Regions from separate parts of the Neobacillus sp. S1115 genome, predicted to be linked through region 1. Evidence: predicted binding sites of a transcription regulator. Region 1 holds the regulator's gene; each other region holds the start of a gene.
What was found. The regulator Rex, encoded in region 1, represses fermentation and respiration genes when NADH is low (regulators of the CRP and FNR family bind a similar motif). The targets are predictions, from matches to a motif close to TTGTGAAATATTTCACAA.
Positions count from the first base shown of each region.

Region 2: hcp (hydroxylamine reductase) is a predicted target of Rex. The motif match lies at 3,696-3,713, and genes of this name have one in related genera.
Region 3: ACZ5B7_RS29435 (AtpZ/AtpI family protein) is a predicted target of Rex. The motif match lies at 3,400-3,417, and genes of this name have one in related genera.
Region 4: nirB (nitrite reductase large subunit NirB) is a predicted target of Rex. The motif match lies at 2,547-2,564, and genes of this name have one in related genera.

Region 1 is NZ_AP038275.1:247,058-252,788, forward strand. Features, by position in the region: gene ACZ5B7_RS01395 (ABC-F family ATP-binding cassette domain-containing protein) at 1-1,357, opposite strand, end outside; gene moaC (cyclic pyranopterin monophosphate synthase MoaC) at 1,520-2,008, shown strand; gene ACZ5B7_RS01405 (redox-sensing transcriptional repressor Rex) at 2,041-2,694, shown strand; gene ACZ5B7_RS01410 (DUF4395 domain-containing protein) at 2,847-3,272, shown strand; gene ACZ5B7_RS01415 (acyl-CoA dehydrogenase family protein) at 3,399-5,012, shown strand; gene ACZ5B7_RS01420 (transposase) at 5,176-5,469, shown strand; gene ACZ5B7_RS01425 (IS3 family transposase) at 5,481-5,731, shown strand, end outside.
Region 2 is NZ_AP038275.1:2,248,006-2,253,736, reverse strand. Features, by position in the region: gene ACZ5B7_RS11035 (MarR family winged helix-turn-helix transcriptional regulator) at 1-77, shown strand, start outside; gene ACZ5B7_RS11030 (Fur-regulated basic protein FbpA) at 141-323, opposite strand; gene ACZ5B7_RS11025 (GerMN domain-containing protein) at 972-2,108, opposite strand; gene hcp (hydroxylamine reductase) at 2,336-3,634, opposite strand; gene ACZ5B7_RS11015 (electron transfer flavoprotein subunit alpha/FixB family protein) at 4,109-5,143, opposite strand; gene ACZ5B7_RS11010 (electron transfer flavoprotein subunit beta/FixA family protein) at 5,144-5,731, opposite strand, start outside.
Region 3 is NZ_AP038275.1:6,059,892-6,065,622, forward strand. Features, by position in the region: gene atpA (F0F1 ATP synthase subunit alpha) at 1-456, opposite strand, end outside; gene ACZ5B7_RS29410 (F0F1 ATP synthase subunit delta) at 473-1,009, opposite strand; gene ACZ5B7_RS29415 (F0F1 ATP synthase subunit B) at 1,006-1,536, opposite strand; gene atpE (F0F1 ATP synthase subunit C) at 1,644-1,856, opposite strand; gene atpB (F0F1 ATP synthase subunit A) at 1,913-2,626, opposite strand; gene ACZ5B7_RS29430 (ATP synthase subunit I) at 2,648-3,022, opposite strand; gene ACZ5B7_RS29435 (AtpZ/AtpI family protein) at 3,025-3,249, opposite strand; gene ACZ5B7_RS29440 (S8 family serine peptidase) at 3,609-5,731, opposite strand, start outside.
Region 4 is NZ_AP038275.1:2,674,679-2,680,409, reverse strand. Features, by position in the region: gene nirD (nitrite reductase small subunit NirD) at 1-74, opposite strand, end outside; gene nirB (nitrite reductase large subunit NirB) at 108-2,522, opposite strand; gene nasC (assimilatory nitrate reductase catalytic subunit NasC) at 2,629-4,764, opposite strand; gene ACZ5B7_RS12975 ((2Fe-2S)-binding protein) at 4,761-5,699, opposite strand.

The sequences.
Region 1 (5,731 bases):
GGGCTTTTTCGCCGCCGCTTAATGACAAAACGTTTTTAAGCACATCGTCACCGGAAAATAAGAAATTCCCAAGCACCGTACGGATTTCCTTTTCCGGTTTCAGTGGATATTCATCCCATAGTTCGTTTAAGACCCGTTTATTGGAGGTTAGGTTGGCTTGTTCTTGATCGTAATACCCGATGGACAAATTGGTTCCGTATTGAATAGTTCCAGCCAAAGCGGGAAGCTTTTTAATAATTGTTTTTAAAAGGGTCGACTTCCCGATTCCGTTAGGGCCGACAAGGGCAATGCTGTCGCCTTTATACACACGAAAGGAAATATCCTCGGAAACCTTCTCTCCATCATAGCCGACAGCAAGAGAATCAACAGTCAGTACATCATTGCCGCTTTGCCGCTCAATTTCAAATGAGAAAGAAGCGGATTTTTCATCCCCTGATGGGCGGTCCATGACTTCCATCTTTTCAAGCTTCTTCCGACGGCTTTGCGCTCTCTTAGTAGTAGTGGCCCGTGCGATGTTGCGCTGGATGAAATCCTTTAACGCGGCAATTTCCTCCTGCTGCTTTTCATAAAGCTTCATGTCGCGTTCATAATTGGCAGCTTTCTGCTCAAGATAAGTGCTATAATTACCGGTAAATCGCTGAATCAGGCGGCGTGATAGTTCATACACCTCTGTAACCACTTTATCCAAAAAATAGCGGTCATGCGAAACAATTAAAATCGCGCCATCATAGCCCTGCAGATATTGCTCCAGCCAGGAAAGGGTTTCGATATCCAGGTGGTTGGTTGGCTCGTCCAAAATTAAAATATCAGGTCTTGTCAGCAATAGCTTGCCTAGCGCAAGACGCGTTTTTTGTCCGCCGCTTAGACTTGAAATCATTAACGTAGTATCGGAAAAATTTAACCCATGCAATACAGAGCGGATATCGGCTTCATACTGATAGCCGCCTTGCTCTTTAAACTTTATTTGCAATTCATCATATTCCTTTAATACCCGTTCGTATTTTCCTGGGTCTCCGAAAACAGCAGGATCGGCCATTTGCTTCTCCAGCTTCCGGAGCGATTTTTCCATCGCCTGCAGGTTCTCAAAAACCGTCAGCATTTCCTCCCAAATGGACAGATTGGACTCCAAACCCGTATTTTGCGCCAAATAACCAACGGTAACATCCTTTGGTTTGATGATTTCGCCGCCGTCATAGCCCATTTCGCCGGCGATGATTTTCAATAACGTTGATTTCCCCGCTCCATTGCGTCCGACAAGGGCAACACGGTCACGGGTTTGTAATTCCAGTTTTATATTCGATAAAATAAGTTCAGCACCATAATATTTTTGTAATTGGTTAACCTGTAATAAAATCATTTTTTTCACCTCTATTACCTTACGACTAGTTTACCGTATTACCCGAATGTCGGCAATGAAGTGAAATTTTTAATGGAATTATAAAAAAATATACTGATAGTTCAAAGTTTCACACACATGGACATAAAAATATTGTATTATTTTTTGTAGGAGGATTTTTTTATGGCTGAATTTACTCATTTTAATGAAGAAGGCCGGGCCAAGATGGTCGATGTCAGCGATAAGCCGGAAACGGCACGCACGGCAATTGCCCAGTCTAGCATAACAGTAAGCACTGAAATTTATGAAAAAATCACAAACCACGAAATGAAAAAGGGCGATGTCTTAGCAGTTGCCCAGGTTGCTGCAGTGATGGCAGCGAAAAAGACATGGGATATCATTCCAATGTGCCACCCGATTCCATTAACAGGTATCAATATTAGTTTTTCGTGGGAGCAGGCCGGGCAGGAACAATATACACTGCATATTGCTGCATCAGTGAAAACCAAAGGCAGTACGGGGGTTGAGATGGAAGCGCTAACAGCCGCCTCTGTTTGTGCCCTGACCGTCTATGATATGTGTAAGGCAGTTGATAAAGGGATGGTGATTGGACCAACCTTTCTGGTGGAAAAAACCGGCGGCAAAAACGGTGATTTTAGAAGAGAAATCTAATATATCCATTAAAATTGAAGGGTGGGAGAAATATGTCCAATGAAACGATGAAAATACCACAGGCAACAGCAAAGCGTCTGCCCTTATATTATCGATTTTTACAAAACCTTCATTCTTCTGGCAAGCAGAGGGTGTCATCTGCAGAATTGAGTGAAGCAGTAAAGGTGGACTCGGCCACTATTCGCAGGGATTTCTCTTATTTCGGGGCCCTTGGGAAAAAGGGGTACGGCTATAACGTAAACTATTTGTTATCGTTTTTCCGGAAAACACTTGATCAAGATGAATTAACAAAGGTAGCGTTAATCGGGGTGGGTAATCTCGGCACAGCCTTTTTACACTACAATTTTTTAAAAAATAATAATACAAAAATCGCTTGCGCCTTCGATGTGGACCCCGGAAAAATTGGCGGTTCGATAGGCGATGTTCCCGTTTATTCGATGGACGATATAGAACAGTATTTGATCGATGAAAATATTTCGGTGGCGATTTTGACGGTGCCGGCCCCGGTTGCACAGCAGATTACAGATAAGCTTGTGAAAACGAATGTAAAAGGGATTTTAAACTTTACACCAGCGAGACTGAATGTACCTTCATCGATCCGCGTGCATCATATTGACCTGGCGGTGGAGCTGCAATCACTTGTTTACTTTTTAAAGCATTATCCAAACGACGAAGTAGAAGAATAAATAATCAATGGGCTTCTCGCCAAAATGGTGAGAGGCCCATTTTTCGTTTTGAAACATTTTTCCTAAACAGATCACTATACAAAAGGAGTTGAAGCGGGTAAAATGATTACACAAGTAATTATTGTAATCCAATAGGAAAGGTTGGGATTAAAATGACAGAAACAGTTCGTTCAATCCCACGTCCGCTCGTGAAAACAAACCAGTGGACAATTGTTTTAAGTGTTGTGTTAACATGGTTATCCGGACAGGAATGGTTTTTGTTAGTACCATTTGTTGCCGGTATGTCTGGTCTTTTATTCGAATTTAATCCGATTATGCAAATAGCAAAACTATTTTTAAGAAAGGACCCAAAGGCTTATATCCCTGAGGATTGGGAGCAGCAGCAATTTAATCAAAAAATTGCCGTATCGTGTTTGGGAATTGGATTTGTAGGATTCCTGCTGGGATGGAATGGTGTTGGCTATGTGTTCACGATTCTTGTCGCGGTGGCTGCCTTTGTGGCAATTCTAGGTTTTTGCATCGGATGCTTTATTCATTTTCAGTGGAACCAATACCGTTATAGAAGGGCGCACCAATAAAGGAGAGGTCTGAATTATTCAGCCTCTTTTTTTGTTTTTCTGCTTATATTTGACGCTTCCATATCCTTACATTTAAAATTAAATTGAAAATTATGAATTATCATTCATGAGGAGAGTGGCGTTTTTATGAAGCTTGTTTCCCAAGAGACAGAAGCAAGAGGAAAAAATTCTTACAGCTTTGATGAATTTCTCGAAAAACGTGACAACCTTGATTGGTACCGTGATGAACCGTTTTTACAAAAAGTGGTCAAGAAATTTACGGGTTCTCAGCACAGCCAAATCCACGAAAAACTATTATCCTTTTCACCAATAGTATCTGCAAAATGGAACCGGTTAGCCGAAAGAATTGCCAGACCGGAAGTCCGCCCCTATATGCTTCACTTTGATGCTTTTAATCATCGGATTGACCGGATTGTTCGTCCTCAAGAAGTTCATCAATTAGAGAATGAAATTTTCGGAGAAGGTCTTTTTTCCAGTAACATGACACCTTGGGAAAGCTTTGTGAAAAGAATGCTGATCCATCAGCTGGGTGAGGCAGGAGTGACCTGTCCGCTGACATGTACACATGGTTTAGTGGCTTTGCTTGACCAATTTCCGGATGAAGAATATCCAGAACTTCAAGATATATTACATCATACAAAAGAAGGGCTAAACGGCGAATTTGCCATTGGCGCTCAATTTATGACAGAAATCCAGGGTGGTTCTGATTTGCCGGCTAATGTTTTGGAGGCGGTTCCGGAAGGCAAGTGTTATCGTTTGTATGGGAATAAGTTTTTCTGTTCTGCGGCTCATGCCGATTATTCTGTGGTGACGGCAAAAATATCGGGAACTGACAAAGTTTCGACATTTATCGTACCATCCTGGCTTCCGGGGGATAAGGAGAAGGAGAAACGCAACGGGTACGAGATTAATCGGATCAAATGGAAGCTGGGAACAGCCGAGCTGCCAACTGGGGAGATTCAATATAAGGGGGCGCGTGCCTATCCAATCGGTCCAAAGGATAAGGGGATTGCAGTTGCAGTCGGAATTGTATTGACCTTGTCGCGGTTGGAAATTGGGATTGCCTGTGCTGGGTTTATGCTGAGGGCCTCTCGGGAGGCAAATTTGTACAGTGATTTCCGAAGTGTTTTTGGGAAGAAGGTAAAAGACTATCCACTCGCAGCAAGCAAGTTGAAACGAATCCAGCATGCCGCTGAGCGAACGACGGCGGGGGCATTCAAAATCTATAATCTTTTCTTGCAGTTGGATAAGCCGCTTAATCCAGGAATTAAATCGGACCATCCAATTGAAGTTAGGAAAAAGTTATTTAATCTGCGTGAACTTGTCTTGCTGCAGAAAATCTGTGCAACGAATGAGGGAGCGGAAATTTTACGGGAGGCTATCTCCGTGTTTGCCGGCCATGGAGTAATGGAGGAATTTTCGTCGCTGCCGCGTATCTTCCGCGATGTGGTCGTAAACGAACAGTGGGAGGGACCGCGTAATCTGCTGTTAACGCAAATTTACCGCGATTTGGGCAGGGTTTCTGATTGGTATTCACCTGCCGAGTTTGTGGCAAGCGTTCTTGAGGGAGCCGATTCAGAGACGATTAAAAAGTTTACGGACCAACTAGAGGACTTGCTGCAAAGACCTGTTTTAGGAGAAGTAAGTGAAGCATCGATGGAAGCCGCGGAAGAATGGGATGCGTTCTGTGACTCCTTCTTTAAGGCTTACCAGCTGATAGCTCTAAAAGAGGTCAATTAATGGAGCGGGGCGTAACATTATAGACGGTATCAAGGACAATTTGAGTGAAATTGGGGGTGGAAATGTCCTTGATAGGAGGTATCATGAGGTTAGTCTAAAAAGTGGACACGTAAAAATGAGATTTAGATTATAATACAATCATCATTTAAAAGGACGTGTTCACATGGGTAAACATCATTCTCAAGAGTATAAAGAATATGTTGCAAAGTTAATCGTTGAGGAGGGGAAAAAAGCCTCCCAGGTAGCTTTTGAACTCGAGATCTCCCCTAAAACTGTTAGTCGATGGGTGGCAGCTTACAGGACTAAAACAAGTGCTGGGAAAGCTGGAGAAAACTATCTTACACCCACAGAACTTGAAAAACTGAAAAAGCAACACGAGAAAGAGATACAAAAATTGAAAGAGGAAAACGAAATTCTAAAAAAGGCCATGCACATCTTCACGAAAAACCAAGCGTAATTTATACGTTCATTCAAGCCCACTCTGATGAGCACGCTGTGGCGAAGATGTGCAAAGTTCTTAAAGTATCATCAAGTGGCTATTATAAATGGCTAAGGATCCAGAATAAACCTCAATCTGAGAAAGATGCCTACCGTAAAGAAATCAAGCAAAAAATAAGTAAATCATTTCACGAGAGCTATGGTACGTATGGGAGCCCCAGGGTCCATGCCGACTTGGTGGAGTGGGGTTATACCATTTCTCAAAAGACGGTTGCACGTAT
Region 2 (5,731 bases), 2.0 Mb from region 1:
ATATTTACAATGACCAAGAAATCGTGGTGTTAAGCGATTTGCTTGGCCGGCTCGTGGAGCATTTGAAAGTGGATTAATAGAGCCTGAATAAAAAAAGACCGCAGGTGCAGAAACACCGTACAGTCTAAGAAATTTAAAACCTATATTATTTGAATAGAGCCGAACTCACCGTGAGGATGGCTTACTAATTTATATCTTCTGTATTCAGATTCTAGCTTTCTTAGTGTCATTCCATAAAGGTTTTGATCTTCTTTATTATATACGTTAAGGAAAATTAGTTTATTAATAAGTTTTTGTCGCTTTTTTTCGTCGTTATTTCTCATTAGAAACACTCCTTTGATTTTACAAAAAGCTTACAATAGCCGTTGGTTGATAAATTCATTATAAACTGATAATTCCTATCTGTAAAGTATGAATTAAAAATATGTTTAAGGAAGGGCACCACCATTCTGGCGTTGCACCCCAAAAAAAGACCGGTGTATCAACGGATTACGTTTCCTATCGCAAAACGTCAATTTGCACAGGAAAGTGCAAACCAAAATGTAATCCTTTTTTGCACTATAAATTGTAGGGAAGAAAGATTAATCAATTTTTGTGTAGACCTAAGAAATTATAGGTGGAGAATTTCCTGCTAATGTATATTGGGGAGGCTTGAGAAACGGATATAAGCGGAGAAATTCCGGTTAACTGCTCTAAATAAGACAAAATCTAGTGATTTGGATAATATAAGCGGAAAAACTCCCCCTATTTTTAAGGAAATATCGGTATTTCCTAATTTAGCCGGAATTTCTCCGTTTATTTTACTTACCCAGAGTACAAATTCTCCCAAAATAATTATCGAAATCCTTTCCTATCAACAAAAACAGACCTCCAAATAGCCATACAATTTGAAGGTCATTTTGCATTACATTTTTAATGTTTGCGATAGTTAACGGAACCCGTTAGCATGAACTGGTCTTTTTTTAAGTGTATTAGTGAGAATCCTTCATCTCAATGGAGTTCTGAGTTTGTACCTTAAAGTACTCTCCTTTTTTCATGCTGATATGGCCTGATTCATAGGGCTTATTATCAATGGTAAGATATACTTTTGCCGTTTGATAATATTGACCTACTGTATTGACAACGCTTTGAAGGAGCATTTCTTCATATGCTGCTCCAGCAGACATTTCATCCCTAAAGGCCTGATTCAAATCGATATACACAATTCCATCTTGGTTTAAATATAAGCTGTTAATCTCCGTATTTTTCGAAAAAACAACTCCCAATTGATTGTTTATTGGCTCCTTGTATGCCTGCGCCAAAACTTTCCTCGTAATGTCATTGGTATAAAACTTTATTTGCTTGCTTTTAATATAAAGCTTTCCGTCATCAATATTCGGGTAAAAAAAGTTGATGTTCTGAACCAATGGCACATTTTCCTCTATTTTAGTTAGTGTGGAGGATATTTCAGTACCGCCAGATACAAAAATAGATTTAACTAAACCTACGTTTTTAGCATAATAATCAATGGTTTTATCTTTTGTATTTTTTGTGGTAACTTCGATTGCTTTATAGTTCCCTGTTGGCGTTGTAATATCTACTGCCGTATTCGTGATTGTTCTCACTCTTCCATCCTTTAATGTCCAAGTAGTCCCCTTTGTTAATGGAGTCATCAAAATGACTTCTTTTTCATCATTGCTAGCTTTTAACAGATTTTCTCTGTAGTAGGTTTCTCCTCTTGAGAAGACTTTAGTAAGCTTGCCATCCTTAAGTTCCAATACATTGACCAAAACGGTACCGCCATTATCGATTCTTTGTTGAACTTTTTCTTCAGAAATATAATCATTGTAAACATCATAAGAGGCAAATTCGTTTCCTGTTCCTTCATATATATACCGAGTATTTTTCTTCATAGGATAATAATCATTAATGGTTTCTGAATTTGTCGTTGGTTCTTTATTACCCTTATTATTGTCGGAAGTGCCATTATTGTTCTTATCATTATTGTTGGCGGTGCTATTGTTCTTGCTGTTGTTTTTTTCGGCGTTGTTGTTTCCGATTTGAATACCGCAACCTGCAAGGTTTCCAATCAAAATGACGAAGGCAAAGAAGACAATCAGCTTTTTCATATCAATATCCCCTTTTCCATTTTAGAAGAGACATATTATAAATCCCCCTTTCTTTAAATTATTCCATTTTGCTTTCAAATATAGCCTATCTAATAAAAAGCCGCCAAAAATCAGGCAAAAACATGAGTGGTATCCACTCCCCTGTAATGTAGGAAAATAAAAAAGATTGCCAAGAATAATTCCTTTCTTGACAATCTAGGTGTTTAATAGAATATTGATATAAATTTTTAGGAAAGACTTAACATTGCTTCCATATCTTCTTTTACTGAGCCGATTAATTTCAAATTAAACGTATCTTGAAGAACATTTAATACACCTTCAGAAATAAATTCAGGCGCTTTTGGCCCAATCCGAATATCCTGAATTCCTAAACTGAAAAGCCCTAATAGAATGGCTACTGCCTTTTGTTCAAACCATGATAATACAATACTGACTGGAAGTTCATTGACTTCGCATTCGAATGCATCTGCTAATGCTTTTGCTATCTTTATAGTAGAAACGGAATTATTGCATTGTCCTAAATCAATATAGCGAGGAATATCTGTTCCTGGAACTACCCCATAATCCACGTCATTAAATCTGAACTTTCCGCATGATGTTGTTAAAATAACGGTATCTTGAGGTAATGAAGTGACCAATTCACGATAATAATTGCCGCCTTGACCTGGTGCATCACAACCAGCAATGACAAAGAACCGTTTGATTTTGCCTTCTTTCACGGCTGCAATAACTTCAGGAGCCAACCCCAAAACTGTCTCGTGGTGGAATCCTGTTAGTAAAGTTTCTTCAGAGTCAATCTCTGCTTCCGGTAATTCAAGAGCTCTTTCGATTAGTAGCGAGAAGTCTTCGTTAATGATTTTTTGAACATTCTCAAGACCAGCGACTTCATAGGAAAACATCCGATCAGCATAAGTTCCTTTAATTGGCATGACACAGTTAGTTGTTGCTAAAATGGCACCAGGGAATTTCTCAAAAAGCCTGCGCTGATCATACCATGCCTTTCCAATATTCCCTTTTAAGTGAGAGTATTTCTTTAATGCCGGATAACCATGGGCAGGAAGCATTTCGGAATGAGTGTAGATATTAATCCCTTTTCCTTCAGTTTGCTTTAGTAATTCTTCCAAAGCAAATAGATTGTGCCCCGTCACAACGATACTTTTTCCTTCAATTTTATTTTGACTGACACGAATCGGTTCCGGAATTCCCAACCGTTTAGTATGGGCCTCATCAAGCATCTCCATCACGCGGATGGCGGACTGCCCCACTTTCATGGCCATATCGATATGTTCCTGAACATTAAAGTTTGAATTTGTTAATGTCATATAAAGAGCTTCATGTGTTGTCACATCAACAAAAGGATCTGTGAACCCCAGTTGGTTTGCATGCGTCCGATAAGCAGCAATCCCCTTTAATCCAAAAATAATTGTGTCTTGTAAACTCGCGATAGTTTCATCTTTTCCGCAAACACCAATCACATTACATCCCCCTGTTGGTGTTTGCTCACATTGATAACATAACATCGACATTTTTCACTTTCCCTCTTTTCATTGGTCTTGTTTTAGAATATCCAATTACTCCTATTTTTTTATGTGATATAAATCACAGTTCACTTTTTTGTCAACTATTAATTTAAGGGAAAAATCGATTTAAAAAGAGGTGGAAGTGGCTGAGCTTCGGCAAACTTCGGACAAAATCGTGTTAAAAAGAAGAGGTAGTGTCCGAACCTGGGGCATCCTTCGGACAAAACTGTTGAAATGAGGTGGATTTGTCCGAACCTGGGCATCCTTCGGACAAAACCGTTTAAAAAAGAGGTAGAAGTGTCCGAACCTGGGGCATCCTTCGGACAAAATAGTTTAAAAAAACAATGGAAGTGTCCGAACCCCGGTTAAAAATGGACGTACACCAATAAGAATAAAGAATCAGAATAAAAGGCTATCGAAAGTTTTTTCGACAGCCTAAATAGACCAATCATATTCGTTTCTCACCCAGACACTTTTTTATCAGCCTTGGCTGGTCTGACTTACCTTTTCTCTCGATAAAGCCTGTTTAAACTGTTCGATTAGGATTGGAACGATTTCAAAGGCGTCACCGACAATTCCATAATGACAGTTCTGGAAAATCGGGGCTTCTTTGTCCTTATTGATGGCAATGATTAACCCGGAATTTTTCATTCCGACGATATGTTGAATCGCACCGGAAATTCCAATCGCAAAATAAATCTTTGGCGTTACCGTCACACCAGTTTGCCCGACTTGATGGGCGTGGTCAATCCAGCCCGCTTCTACTACATCGCGGCTCGCACCAACCGCGCCTCCTAGCGTTTCCGCCAATTGGTGGATTAACTGAAATCCTTCGTAACTACCTAGCCCTTTTCCGCCTGCAACAATGATATCCGCTTCGTCGATTCTTACTTTCTTTACCGTTGCCTTAACAATCTCCAAGACTTTCGTGCGAATATCTTCTTCCTTTAAAGCTATGGTCTCTTCCACTATCTTACCTGATCTCCCTGGCTGTGGAGGCAGCGCCTTCATGACTTTGGAGCGAACCGTCGCCATTTGCGGCCGGTATTTTTTACAAAGAATGGTTGCCATGATATTTCCGCCGAAAGCTGGCCTGCTCGCCAATAGCAACCCTGTTTCCTCTTCCACATCGAGTTCCGTCGTATCCGCCGTCAAACCTGTCGGCAGGTCGGTGGCTACCGCGCTTGCCAGGTCTTTTCCGGTCGACGTGGCCCCAAACAGGATAATTTCTGGTTTATGTTTATCGCTGCATTCTAGCAGTGCCTTCATATAAGATTCTGTCCGGTAATGTTTAAAGATGGGTTGGTCATAGACATACACGGTATCTGCCCCGTATTCAAATACAGTGTTTGTTAAATGCTTAACATTTTCTCCGATTAAAATACCTGCTAATTCTACTCCCCGTTTATCTGCCAGCTTTCTGCCTGCACCCAATAGTTCAAGGGATACAGAAGCAACCACTCCATCTTTTTGTTCTATGAATACCCAAACACCTTTGTAATCTTGAAAATCCAATTACACTTCCCCCTTTATTTCAAAGAGTTCTTTCTTTTCAAAAAGGACAGAGAGCAATTGCTCAACCTGTGCCGCTGGACTGCCTTCAAAGAACGTTCCCCCTGCCGGTTTTTGCGGAGCCCAAACCTTGGAGACAATCGTTGGCGAGCCCTTCAAACCAAGCTGCTTAATATCTACATCCTCCAGGTCATCAACCGACCAGATATGCGGTTTATATCTGGCAGCCTTTAGCATGTTGGGAAGCGGAGAATACGGCACTTCATTGATTGTTTTCTCAACAGAAAACAAGCACGGCAAAGTCGACTTCACGACTTCATAGCCTTCCTCTAACTTGCGATGGACAATGGCATATCCTTCCTCTTGGTTGATTTCCTCTACCTTGTTCACCGAGGTCAACGGTGGAATATCGAGCCGCCTTGCGATTCCCGGTCCGACCTGTCCGGTATCTCCATCGATGGACATTTTTCCGCAGATAATTAAATCTACTGGCTTTATTTTTGCAATTTTTTCAATCGCCTTTGTTACGGCATAACTCGTTGCCAATGTATCTGCCCCCGCAAACCGGCGGTCCGTGATTAAATAACCTTC
Region 3 (5,731 bases), 440 kb from region 1:
CGCTTTAATACCAGTTTGCAGCGGCTCATGAACGGATTTACGAGCCATAACGCCAGTTGCTACTTGCTCAACAGGGCGGGTTTTCTTTGCATTGATTGGACCCATGCCATCGATTGGTTGTCCTAATGAGTTAACTACACGTCCAATAAGTTCCTCACCAACCGGAACCTCCATGATGCGTCCTGTACGGCGAACCTCGTCACCTTCTTTGATGTCAGTGAAAGGTCCAAGAATAATGATACCGACGTTATTTTCTTCAAGGTTTTGTGCCATACCCATAACGCCGTTTGCAAATTCAACAAGTTCTCCGGCCATGACATTGTCAAGACCATGGATACGTGCGATACCGTCACCAACGGAGATAACAGTACCAACATCTGTCACTTGAATTTCTGCCTGATAGTTTTCAATCTGCTGCTTTATCAGGGCACTGATTTCTTCAGCTTTGATGCTCATGAGTTTCACCCCTTATCTACGATAACAATTTACGTTCTAAACGGCTTAACTTGCCGCGTAATGATCCATCATATATACGGTTTCCGATGCGAAGCATAACGCCTCCGAGCAAATCGGAATCCACGATATTTTCAATTCGTAATGATTTCTTCCCAATCTTAGCTGCAAATGTGGCAGAAATAGCTTCACGCTCCGCGTCTGAAAGCGGGCGGATGCTGGTCACTTCCGCTTCGGCAATGCCGAGTTCATCATTTGTCAACTCCGTGAATTGATTCACAACTTCCACGATTTCACCTTCACGATGGCGTTCGATTAGGATCAATACTGTATTTAAGACATATTGATTTACAGATGTAAAAGCGTTTTTCACAATCTCTTTTTTCTTTTCAATAGGAAGCTTCGAAGATTTGAGAACAGCTTTTAAATCAGGATTGTATTGTAAAACTTCCTTGACTACACGAAGTTCTTCTTCTACTGTACTTAGAATCTGCTGTTCCTTTGCAATTTGAAAAAGAGCCGACGCGTAGCGTTTTGCTACTAGTTGGTTGCTCATCGCCCTTCTCCTGCCTCTTTGATATATTCGTTAATAAGCGCATCTTGGTCCGCTTGAGATAATTCTCTTTCAATTACTTTAGAAGCAATTAACACAGACAAGGAAGCCACTTGTTCGCGAATAGCGGCAACAGCTTTTTCTTTCTGTTGTTCGATTTCAAGCTTGGCAGAATCCTTTTGGCGTTCCGCTTCTTGTCGGGCCGCTGCGATGATTTCCTCACGCTGGATATCGCCTTGCTTTTTCGCACTTTCAATTAAGCTCTGTGCTTCTGCACGGGCTTCTTTTAAAAGATTTCTTTGTTCTTCTAAAAGCTTCTTCGCTTCTCCGCGGCTTTCTTCAGCTGCGTTGATTTCACTTGCAATATGCTCTTCGCGCTGTTTCATGATGCCCATTAATGGACCCCACGCAAACTTTTTCAGCAATGCCAAGAGGACAATAAACACGATCAGTTGGAAGAAGATATCTCCATAATTAACGTGGCCGGCGCTATGCTCGGCTGCACCTAATACTAAACTGCTTGTTAACACCCTGGGTTCACTCCTTTCAAGAGTTGCTCACTATGCAAAAACAGACATAATAGAATGGCGAAGGTTGTCTCTTAAAAGTCCGCTTCGCCATTTGGAGTTTTTTAATTTTATCGGTTTAAGACCATGAACGCGATAACAACGCCGATGATCGGTAATGCTTCTACTAACGCAACCCCGATGAACATTGTAGTTTGTAGTAAACCACGTGCTTCTGGCTGACGAGCGATACCTTCAACTGTACGTCCTACGATAAGACCGTTACCAATACCTGCGCCTACTGCTGCTAGACCAATTGCAATTGCTGCTGCTATAAGATTCATTATTTTGTTCCTCCTTAAAATGTATAAATATGTTTTATTTTTTATAAAAAATTATATTAATGGTCATGACTCACTTTGTGTGCCATATAAACCATCGTTAACATAGTAAAGATGTACGCTTGGATGGATCCGACGAAGATTGAGAAGCCTTGCCATACAAGTGTAAGCGGAATGGCGGCGATTGTGCCGGCGATTCCTTGGTGTGCTAATCCCGCTGCCAAGAGCGATAGAAGCAATTCACCAGCGTAAATGTTACCGTAAAGACGCAGACCAAGCGTCAATGTGTTCGCAAATTCCTCGATAATCTTTAACGGGAATAAGAATTTCATTGGAGTGAAGAAGCCTTCTCCATATCCTTTTGCGCCCTTTAGCTTGACGCCGTAATAGTGGGTAAGACCCAAAATCATGACCGCTAGGGTTAACGTAATAATCGGGTCAGCTGTCGGTGATTTCCACCAAAGCTTATCGTCAACGACGATTGCGAAAGGAAGACCCAGCATATTTGATACAAAAATATACATGATTAATGTAATCCCCAGGATGTGGAATCGCCCGCCTTCTTTCCAATCCATTGTGCTGTTGATGATGCCTTTTACAAAGTCCATCACCCATTCCATAAAGTTTTGCATCCCCGTAGGTTTCATTGCCAGCTTGCGGGTTGCTAATACGGCAATAAGAAATACAATTGCACTTGCAATTGTGATCATAAGAACGTTTGCCCCGTTAAACCAGAGACCAAACAATTCAAACTCAGGAGCCCCATGATGCATATAAACTCACCTCGCTTCCCTTCACTTTTGAGCATGCAGAGCATGATAAAAATAATCTATCATAATGACAATATAGGCTGTCATTAGTCCCAAAACAACACTAACTATTTGAAAATAATCAGGGTATTCTAACGCAATCATTACCGCTATTGCCGAGATCGCCATTCTTTGCAGCGAGCCCAATGATTTGACCTTTTTCCCTGCCGAAACGGCTTTGTCGAATTTCTCTGTCTTTCTCACTAACATCCAAAGCATAATGAAGCTAAAGCATGTCCCAAGGATCAACCCAAGGAAAGTCGTTTTGTATGTAGTGAAGCCCCAGCCAAGAACATAAATGGACAACAAGTAAAACATCCATTTTCTCTGCCTGTTGTACATTTCTCTGAAATCTGGCATGGTTATTTATCTCCTGAATAGAAATGGCGGATTGAGACAAGCATAGAATAAACCCCTGCCGCAAGACCCAGGAGCAGTCCGATTATTAAGAATATTGGTTCTGTACCCCATTTTCCGTCCAGCCACCTTCCGGCAAAAATGCCAATCAGAATGGAGCCGACCAACTGGGAAACAATAGCAGACATTAAAGCCATGGCTTGAAAAGGATTGCGGTTCTTTTGCATAATAAAATCATCCTCACTGCGTAGAGAATGAAAAACAAAAGGTGATTATGATAAATCATGCGCGGGATTTTGTCAAATTAAATTTTGATGAAAACCCTACCATGCACACCCTTTGTTAGCATACAATAGGCACCATGCATTGTCAATGAATTTACGTGAATTATTCCACAAACAATTTCCCAATTTTTTTGCGATTTGGAAGTGAAAGTCAACACTCTTATTGTATTGTAATTTTTGAAGTTTTTTTGGCTATTTTGTGTCCATTTTGTGAACATTTCTTTCTGACTTTTTAAAAAATTTCCCAAAGGTTAGGTGGAATTTCAGGCGGCATTCTCACTTCGTTTGCCGCCCTAATTTTTGTCTTAATTTTTATAAATAGAAATCATCGTTTCAATAAAATCCTCTTTGCCCGCCTTTTTGGCGAAGACTTTGGCTCGGTAGGTCCCTTCGTATGGAAGGTCTTCAGCTTTGAAGGCTTTACGGATCAGTCCCTTCTTTACATCGGTGCTTGTGTCAAGAAAGCCGACAAAGCGGTAATCGTCAGGGTTGAATAAGGCGATTCCAAATTCCTCCGCTCCCCCCGGTACGTAGACCTCATACTGGTAAGTGCCTGGCTCATCTCCTTCTGCAAAATCAAAGCCCATAATCCGAGGGTATCCCGGCTCCTCAAGAACATACAAAAACGGGATATGGATGGACTGGCTCCCAGCATGTAAGGTTAGAAAACCATCGTGAATTTTCCCTTTGAAAATCTGCGGGTCGACGGCGAGCTCCACGGTAATTTCTTTTGTTTCTTTCGGCTCAAGTGTGAACGCGAGCGGGAAACGCCACTCCAAGCCGTCGATGTGCTGCGGGATGTCAAACGTGTAGCGTTTTGGACTGTCGCTGATATTTTCAACTTTTAATTGGGCTTTATGAACATTTTTCAGGCTGCTAAACTTTCCAAACCGAATGCTGCCCGGCATGACCAGCGATTCCGTCTGGATCGCGTCATCGACCTGGATGCGGCCGGCCCCCTGCTCGTATGTGCGGTAGTAGGGTCCGGGGCTAATCTTGGTTTTGTTTTGGTTCTTGCCGATTGGACCGATTTCGATTGGTTTCCGCGTTGTTCCCGGGCTCATGCTGCTGCTTGGCTCACCAGGTTCCTTTGCCAGCGGTTTGGCGGTATTCATCAGCGCCGCCTTAATCTGCTCCGGCGTCCAATCCGGATGGGCCTGCTTGATCAGTGCACAGGCGCCGGCTACATGCGGTGCCGCCATGCTCGTCCCCTGCAGGCTTAAGTAGCCGCCAGGAATCGTCGAATTGATGGCCACCCCTGGGGCAACGAGGTCCGGTTTGATATCCCATGTATCCGTGACGGGACCCCTGGAACTGAAGTCAGCAAGCCGGTCAATTTCTTCATTTATTTTGAGTCTTGCCGTCACACTGGTGTTTTTCAGTTTTTTTCGTAAAAATTCCCCCTCGCTTTTGGTAATCGACCCAATCGGTATAGCAGCAGGCGCATCGAGATTGCCGATAAACGTGCCCTTTAGATTGTTGGCGACCACGACGGCCTTAGCCCCGGCTTCATGGGCATTTTTTGCTTTTTCCGAAAAAGTCAATTCGCCGCGCTTCATTAGAACGATTTTCCCCTGAACGTTCTCGAGTTCGCTGGGTTGGCCGATGCCGCCGTCGACGATTGGGAGCGTCCGGTCAAGCGCCCAATTCCCCGACCCCTCCATTGGCTGAATCCGGAGCGGATTTTGCATTCCTTCTATTAATAGTTGGGGAATTTCCATGGTAGGCGTTGATGCGCCGACCGAAATTGCTTTCGCGGATGTTCCCGGAGAACCGACCGTCCACACATTTGGTCCGGAATTGCCCGATGCCGCAACGGCGACGATCCCATTTTCGACAGCACGGTCGAGCGCCTGACTGATTGGCAGGTCGGGACCGTTAATGCTGTTGCCAAGTGAGAGGTTCATGATGTCGACCTTGTCTTTGATGGCCTGGTCAATCGCTGCCAGCACCTGCTCCGTCGTTCCCCCGCCGCCTGGACCAAGCGCGCGGTACGCAACAATTTTTGCCTCCGGGGCCACGCCTTTGATTTTTCCATTGGCGGCAATGATGCCGGCGACATGGGTACCGTGGATCGTAGCCCGGCCTTGCGTGAGTGTTTCCATCGGGTCTTGGTCGTTATCGACAAGGTCATGGCCGCCCGCATAATTCCGGGCAAGGTCCGGATGGGTGTAGTCCACCCCGGTATCGATAACCCCGACCGTCACACCGCGGCCGGTCAGACGTTCATTCTTTTTTGAAAAAAAACCGCGCACCGCCTCGCCGCCAATGATTTTCACGCTTTCCTCGGTCTCGACCCGATACTCTGTTACCGGGGAGACATGCTGGATTTGTGTTTGCTGGCGGTTCCGGGTCTGGGCATCTAGACGGGCGATTGCACTTGGCGGCCCTTGAATCGAGAAACCGTTAATGGCCTTTTGGTAGACCC
Region 4 (5,731 bases), 2.4 Mb from region 1:
TGAACCGTTTTACCTAAGCGCTCCGGGAATTCATGAACATAGCCAAGCGGAATTTTTGATATGCTTTTATTCACAGGAATTATTCCCCCCTCCACCTATTATCATTCTTACGACATGACCATGCTTTCAAACAGCTCTTTTCGCACTTTTTGATCCTCAGTAATTTCTTTCCAAGGGTCCCTAATGACTGATATAGCCTCTTCCATTCTGGCATTTAATGCTGCACGTTTTTCCTGATCATCTAACACAGCGCGGACATGCTCCAAACCAACACGCTCAATCCAGGCCGATGTTCGTTCTAAATAGTTGGCTGTTTCCCGATAATATTGCAGGTAGGCGCCCGTAATCCCCATAACTTCTTCTTCCGTTTTTACTTTGTACAATATGTCTCCCCCGCGAATGTGGGTTCCCCCATTTCCGCCGACATAAATTTCCCAGCCACCATCTATTCCGATAAAACCAATATCTTTGAATCCCGACTCAGCGCAGCTTCTAGGACAGGCGGATACGGCCATTTTTACTTTATGAGGAGTTTGCAGCCCTTCAAATCTCTTTTCCAGCATGGTTCCCAGACTGATTGAATCCTGGGTGCCGAATCGGCAAAACTGATCTCCGACACAGGTTTTTACCGTCCGAAGCGATTTTCCGTAAGCAAACCCGGACGGCATGTCCAAATCCTTCCATACTTTTGGCAGGTCTTCTTTTTTGACCCCAAGCAAGTCAATTCTCTGTCCCCCTGTTAATTTGACTAATGGAATATCATATTTATCAACCACGTCTGCAATCCTCCTTAGGTCATGTGAATTTGTCACACCTCCATACATCCGTGGAACGACTGAATATGTTCCATCTTTTTGAATATTCGCATGCATACGCTCATTCACAAAACGCGATTGTTTTTCATCTTCATAACCGGTTGGATTAACCATTCCCAAATAGTAATTTAGAGCAGGGCGGCATTTCGAGCAGCCTTCTTCCGTGCTCCAACCCAGGACAAACATAACTTCTTTTATGTGGGTCAACCCTTTTGTTTTAATTTCTTCAATCACTTCATCTCTTGATAGTGATGTACAGCTGCAAATCGGTTCTTTTTGCAAAGAGACATCAGCCTCGGATCCTAAGGTAATCTGTAAAATCTCTGCTACAAGTGGTTTGCAGCCTCCGCAGGAACGGGATGCACTCGTACATTCCTTAATATCATTGACGGTCGAACAGCCTTTTTCCTGAATCGCTTCGATGATAGTACCTTTTGACACGCCATTGCAGCCGCAAATAATTTCTTCATTGCTCATGGCAGCAGTCAGACTGTCTCCGGAATCCTCACCATTTTGGTTTAAAATGGCCACTTTTGTTAAATTGGAAATGTCTGTTTTCTTTTGAATCATGGAAACTAAACGGTTTCCTTCGCTGCTGTTACCAAATAGAACAGCACCGACAATTTGATCACCCGATAAGACGATTTTCTTGTAAATGTTATTTTGTTCATCAAAGACTTTGATGGCTTTTTTGTCTTTCTCCTCATAAAAGTCACCGGCTGAAAAAACTTCAACACCCGAAACCTTCAACTGGGTAAATAAAATAGAGCCTTTATAAGGTTCCGTTCTTACCTTGGAGATTTGTTTGGCTAAAATTTTTCCTTGTTCGTACAAAGGTGCCACTAAACCATAAGCAATTCCGTTGTGCTCTGCACACTCACCAACCGCATAAATATGAGGGATATTCGTTTCCATATAGTCATTGACAACAATGCCGCGATTGACAAGGAGTCCGCTTTCTTTTGCCAGGTCAACATTTGGTCTGATTCCGGCTGCCATCACCACTAAGTCCGCTTCAAGGTCTGTCCCATCACTGAACCTTAATCCTTTTACCCGTTCTTCTCCCAAGATTTCCTGTGTTGGTTTTTCTAATAAGAAGTTCACGCCTTGTTTTTCTAATTCTGTTTGCAGCAGTTTCCCGGCGGTTGGGTCTAATTGGCGTTCCATCAAATAGGGGGCAAGATGGATGACCGTAACATCCATTCCTAAGTTTAGTAGTCCCCTTGCCGCTTCAAGCCCCAGCAGGCCTCCTCCAATTACTGCTGCCTTTTTAAATTGTTTGGATGTTTCAAGCATGACTTCTGTGTCTTTAATATCACGAAAAGCAGTTACCCCATCTAAATCCTTACCCGGTATTGGAAGGATGAAGGGTAGCGAACCCGTTGCCAAAATTAATTCATCATAAGGTTCTATCCTCCCTTTATCTGTAATGACTGCATTCCTGCTGCAATCAATTTTGATGACTGTTTCACCCGTATATAACTGAATATTGTTAGTACGATACCATGCCCAGTCATTTAAAGTTATATCTTGAACACTTGTATCACCCTGCAGAACCTTCGAGAGCAAAATTCTATTATAATTCGGATGCGGCTCGCTTCCGAAAATAGTAATCTCAAACAATTCTTTTGAAATACTCAGGATTTCTTCAATGGTTCTTACACCAGCCATTCCATTCCCAACTAGAACTAGCTTTTTCTTCTCCACCTGGCATTCCCTCCTTGTTAAGTTTTTTAAAATATATCACACCCTTTTCAACTTGTTACCATTCATGTAAGGTTTCCTAACGTAGTTTTTAAATTAAAGCTTTCATTCAAAAAAGCGGGCTTACTTTAACCGCACTCAATTTATAACCCGGCATTTTGCAAATCGGATCCAGTTCCTTTGCTACGAGCAAGTTAACATTTTGCGAATCCGCCCAATGAAAAGGAACAAACACCGTATCCGGACGTATTGTTTCCGACCATTTGCTTCTCACAACAATACTCCCCCTTCTAGATTCGATTTTCACCAACTTTTCATCGCCGATTCCGTAGGCCTTTGCCGTTGAAGGGTGGATTTCCAGAAAGGATTCAATGTTTCTTGCGGCTAATGCCGAGCTTTTTCTTGTTTGCACACCTGTTAAATAATGCGAAACGACTCGGCCTGTTGTTAGATATAACGGATACTCTTCGTTTGTTTTTTCTTTGGAAGCGGCCAATTCATTTGGCACTACCGCCATAACCGCTTTGCCATCCGGATGGGCAAAAGAAGTTTCGAACAATCTATTTGTCCCATTGCTGGATTCATCCGGACACGGCCATAACAAACCGCCTTCCTTTTTTAAACGATCATATGTTATGCCGAAATAATCAGCGATTCCTCCACGGCTCGCCATTCGTAATTCATTAAAAATGGCTTCCGGAGATGAATAGGAAAAATGTTTCTCCTGACCAAGAACTCTAGCGATGTCACAAATTATCTCCCAATCATGTTTCACCTCTCCAGGACTAGGAAAGCTCGCTTCCCTTAACAATACCCGTCCCTCTACATTCGTCATTGTCCCTGTATCTTCAATATAAGAAGAACTTGGTAAAATTAAATCTGCTAATCTAGCAGTCTCGGACACAAATAAATCAACGGCAACGAAGAATTTTAATTTTTTTAGAGCTTCTTGTACGAAAACGGCATTCGGATTGGAAACAATCGGGTTGGAACACATGAGCAGCATTCCCGTTATTTCACCTTCATGAATTTTTTCCATCATTTCATAGGCTGAAATGCCCTTTCCGGGCAATTCCTCCACAGGGATTCCCCAGACACGGGCCATAAATTCGCGATGTTCCTCATTTTCAATTGAGCGGTAACCTGGAAGCTGGTCTGCTTTTTGACCGTGTTCTCTTGCTCCTTGGCCATTTCCCTGACCGGTAATCGCTCCATAACCACAATTTGGCTTCCCGATTTTACCAGTAACAAGCAGAATATTCAGGAAATTACGCACAGTAAATGAGCCATCTATTTGCTGCTCCACTCCTCTAGCGGTAAAAATCATTCCTGATTCTTCTTTTCCAAACTTTCTCGCCGCTGTTCGAATTTGCTCGACGGATACTCCTGTTTGGTCTGCAATTTGGTCCAACTCCAAGCTGAGGACGTAGTCTTTAACAGCTTCAAAACCCTTTACCCGCTTCTTTAAAAACCCATGATCCAAATATCCTTCTTGGATGATGACCTTTAATAACCCGTTGGCTAGTACCGCATCAGTACCCGGTTTTAGCTGTAAATGTAAATCAGCCATTTTCGTTGTCGCCGTTTCTCGAGGGTCTATGGCAATGATAAAAGCACCGTTTTCTTTTGCCTTCTCAAAATATGGCATGATAGTAGGCTGACATTCGGCAATGTTTGTTCCTGCTAAAATAATGCACCGTGCAAACGGAACTTCGGATAAGCTGTTGGTGAAGCCTCTGTCCATTCCAAACGTTTGGTTGGCGGCGGAAGCTGCGGCAGACATGCAAAAACGGCCATTATAATCAATGTATTTGGTTTTTAACGCTACCCGTGCAAATTTACCCAGCAGGTAGGCTTCTTCATTTGTTATTGACGCACTTCCGTAAACGGCCAAGGCATTCTGACCATCCTCCTCCTGAATTTGGGTAACCTTTTCTTTGATGTGGTTTAATGCTTCCTCCCAGGAAATGCGCACAAATTCCCCATTTACTTTTAATAACGGGTATTTCAAACGGTCGCGATGGAAGGCATGTTGATGGGCATTTGCACCCTTCATGCATAAGCGACCCTCGGAAGTTGGATTATCCTTCCCCACTGTCATATATTTTTTCCTAGAAATAATCGATTGTTCGATCAACTGCATCTTACATTGCATGCTGCAAAATGGACACTGTGTATCGTACGTTTTTTCCTTTTCCGCTTCCTGCTGCTTCGTTCGAAAATACTTTAATAATAACTCAGTCATGGACGCCCACCCTTTTCTTCCCTCTCTTCATCCTCTCTCAGCCTTTCCAGCAGTTGCTGGCGAAGCTCATCGTCAAACAATACTTCTCTTACATGGATTAAGCCCGCTCGTTCTAACCATTGCCATGTCCTCTCACGGTAATTGGCTGTTTCTCTGTAATATTGGATAAAACCAGAAACCATTTCGATTGCTTCTTCCTTGGTTGTTGCAATACATAATAATTTTCCGCTTCGAGGGATATGCCCAGCGCTGCCGCCTACATAAATTTCCCAGCCCCTGTCAATTCCAATCAGGCCTATATCCTTTGTTACAGGAACCTCTACATTATGCATACATGGGGCAATATCAATTTTTATAGGATAGGGTGTTAAAAGCCTTTCAAATTTCATTTGGAGGCAAGTCGATATTTGAGGAGCGGGATGCCAGTCACATTTACATGTTTGTTCCCCGATATTAGTTTTGATGTTACCTTGCATGTTGGCTTGTTTATTCTCATATTGCGAATCTATCATGCTTAAATAATATTGAATCGCTGGGGTACAGGTTGGACAGCCAATCGCATTTGCCCATTTGAGAACCGCTCTTACCTCTTGGACAGTAGTTAATCCCCTTAATTGCATCTCCTTAACCGCTTCTTCTTCTGTTAATGATGTGCAAGAACAAAAGGGTTTTAATAAATTCACTTCAACAAATTGATCACTCTGAATTAAGGATAGGAGATCTGCTACTAGCGGTTTACATCCCCCGCAAGAACTAGATGCTTTTGTGCAAGTTTTTATTTGTTCAACGGTTGTTAACCCATTCTTTTGAACCGCCTCCAAAATGGCTTCTTTCGTTACTCTATTGCATTTGCAAATGACTTTGTTTAGAGGCATGGCAGCTGCTTTCAAGCCCCCTTTAGTCATTCTGTTTCCAACTAGGGCTGGTCTTTCCATAACCAAATAACACCTCCACTAGTGATGAAATA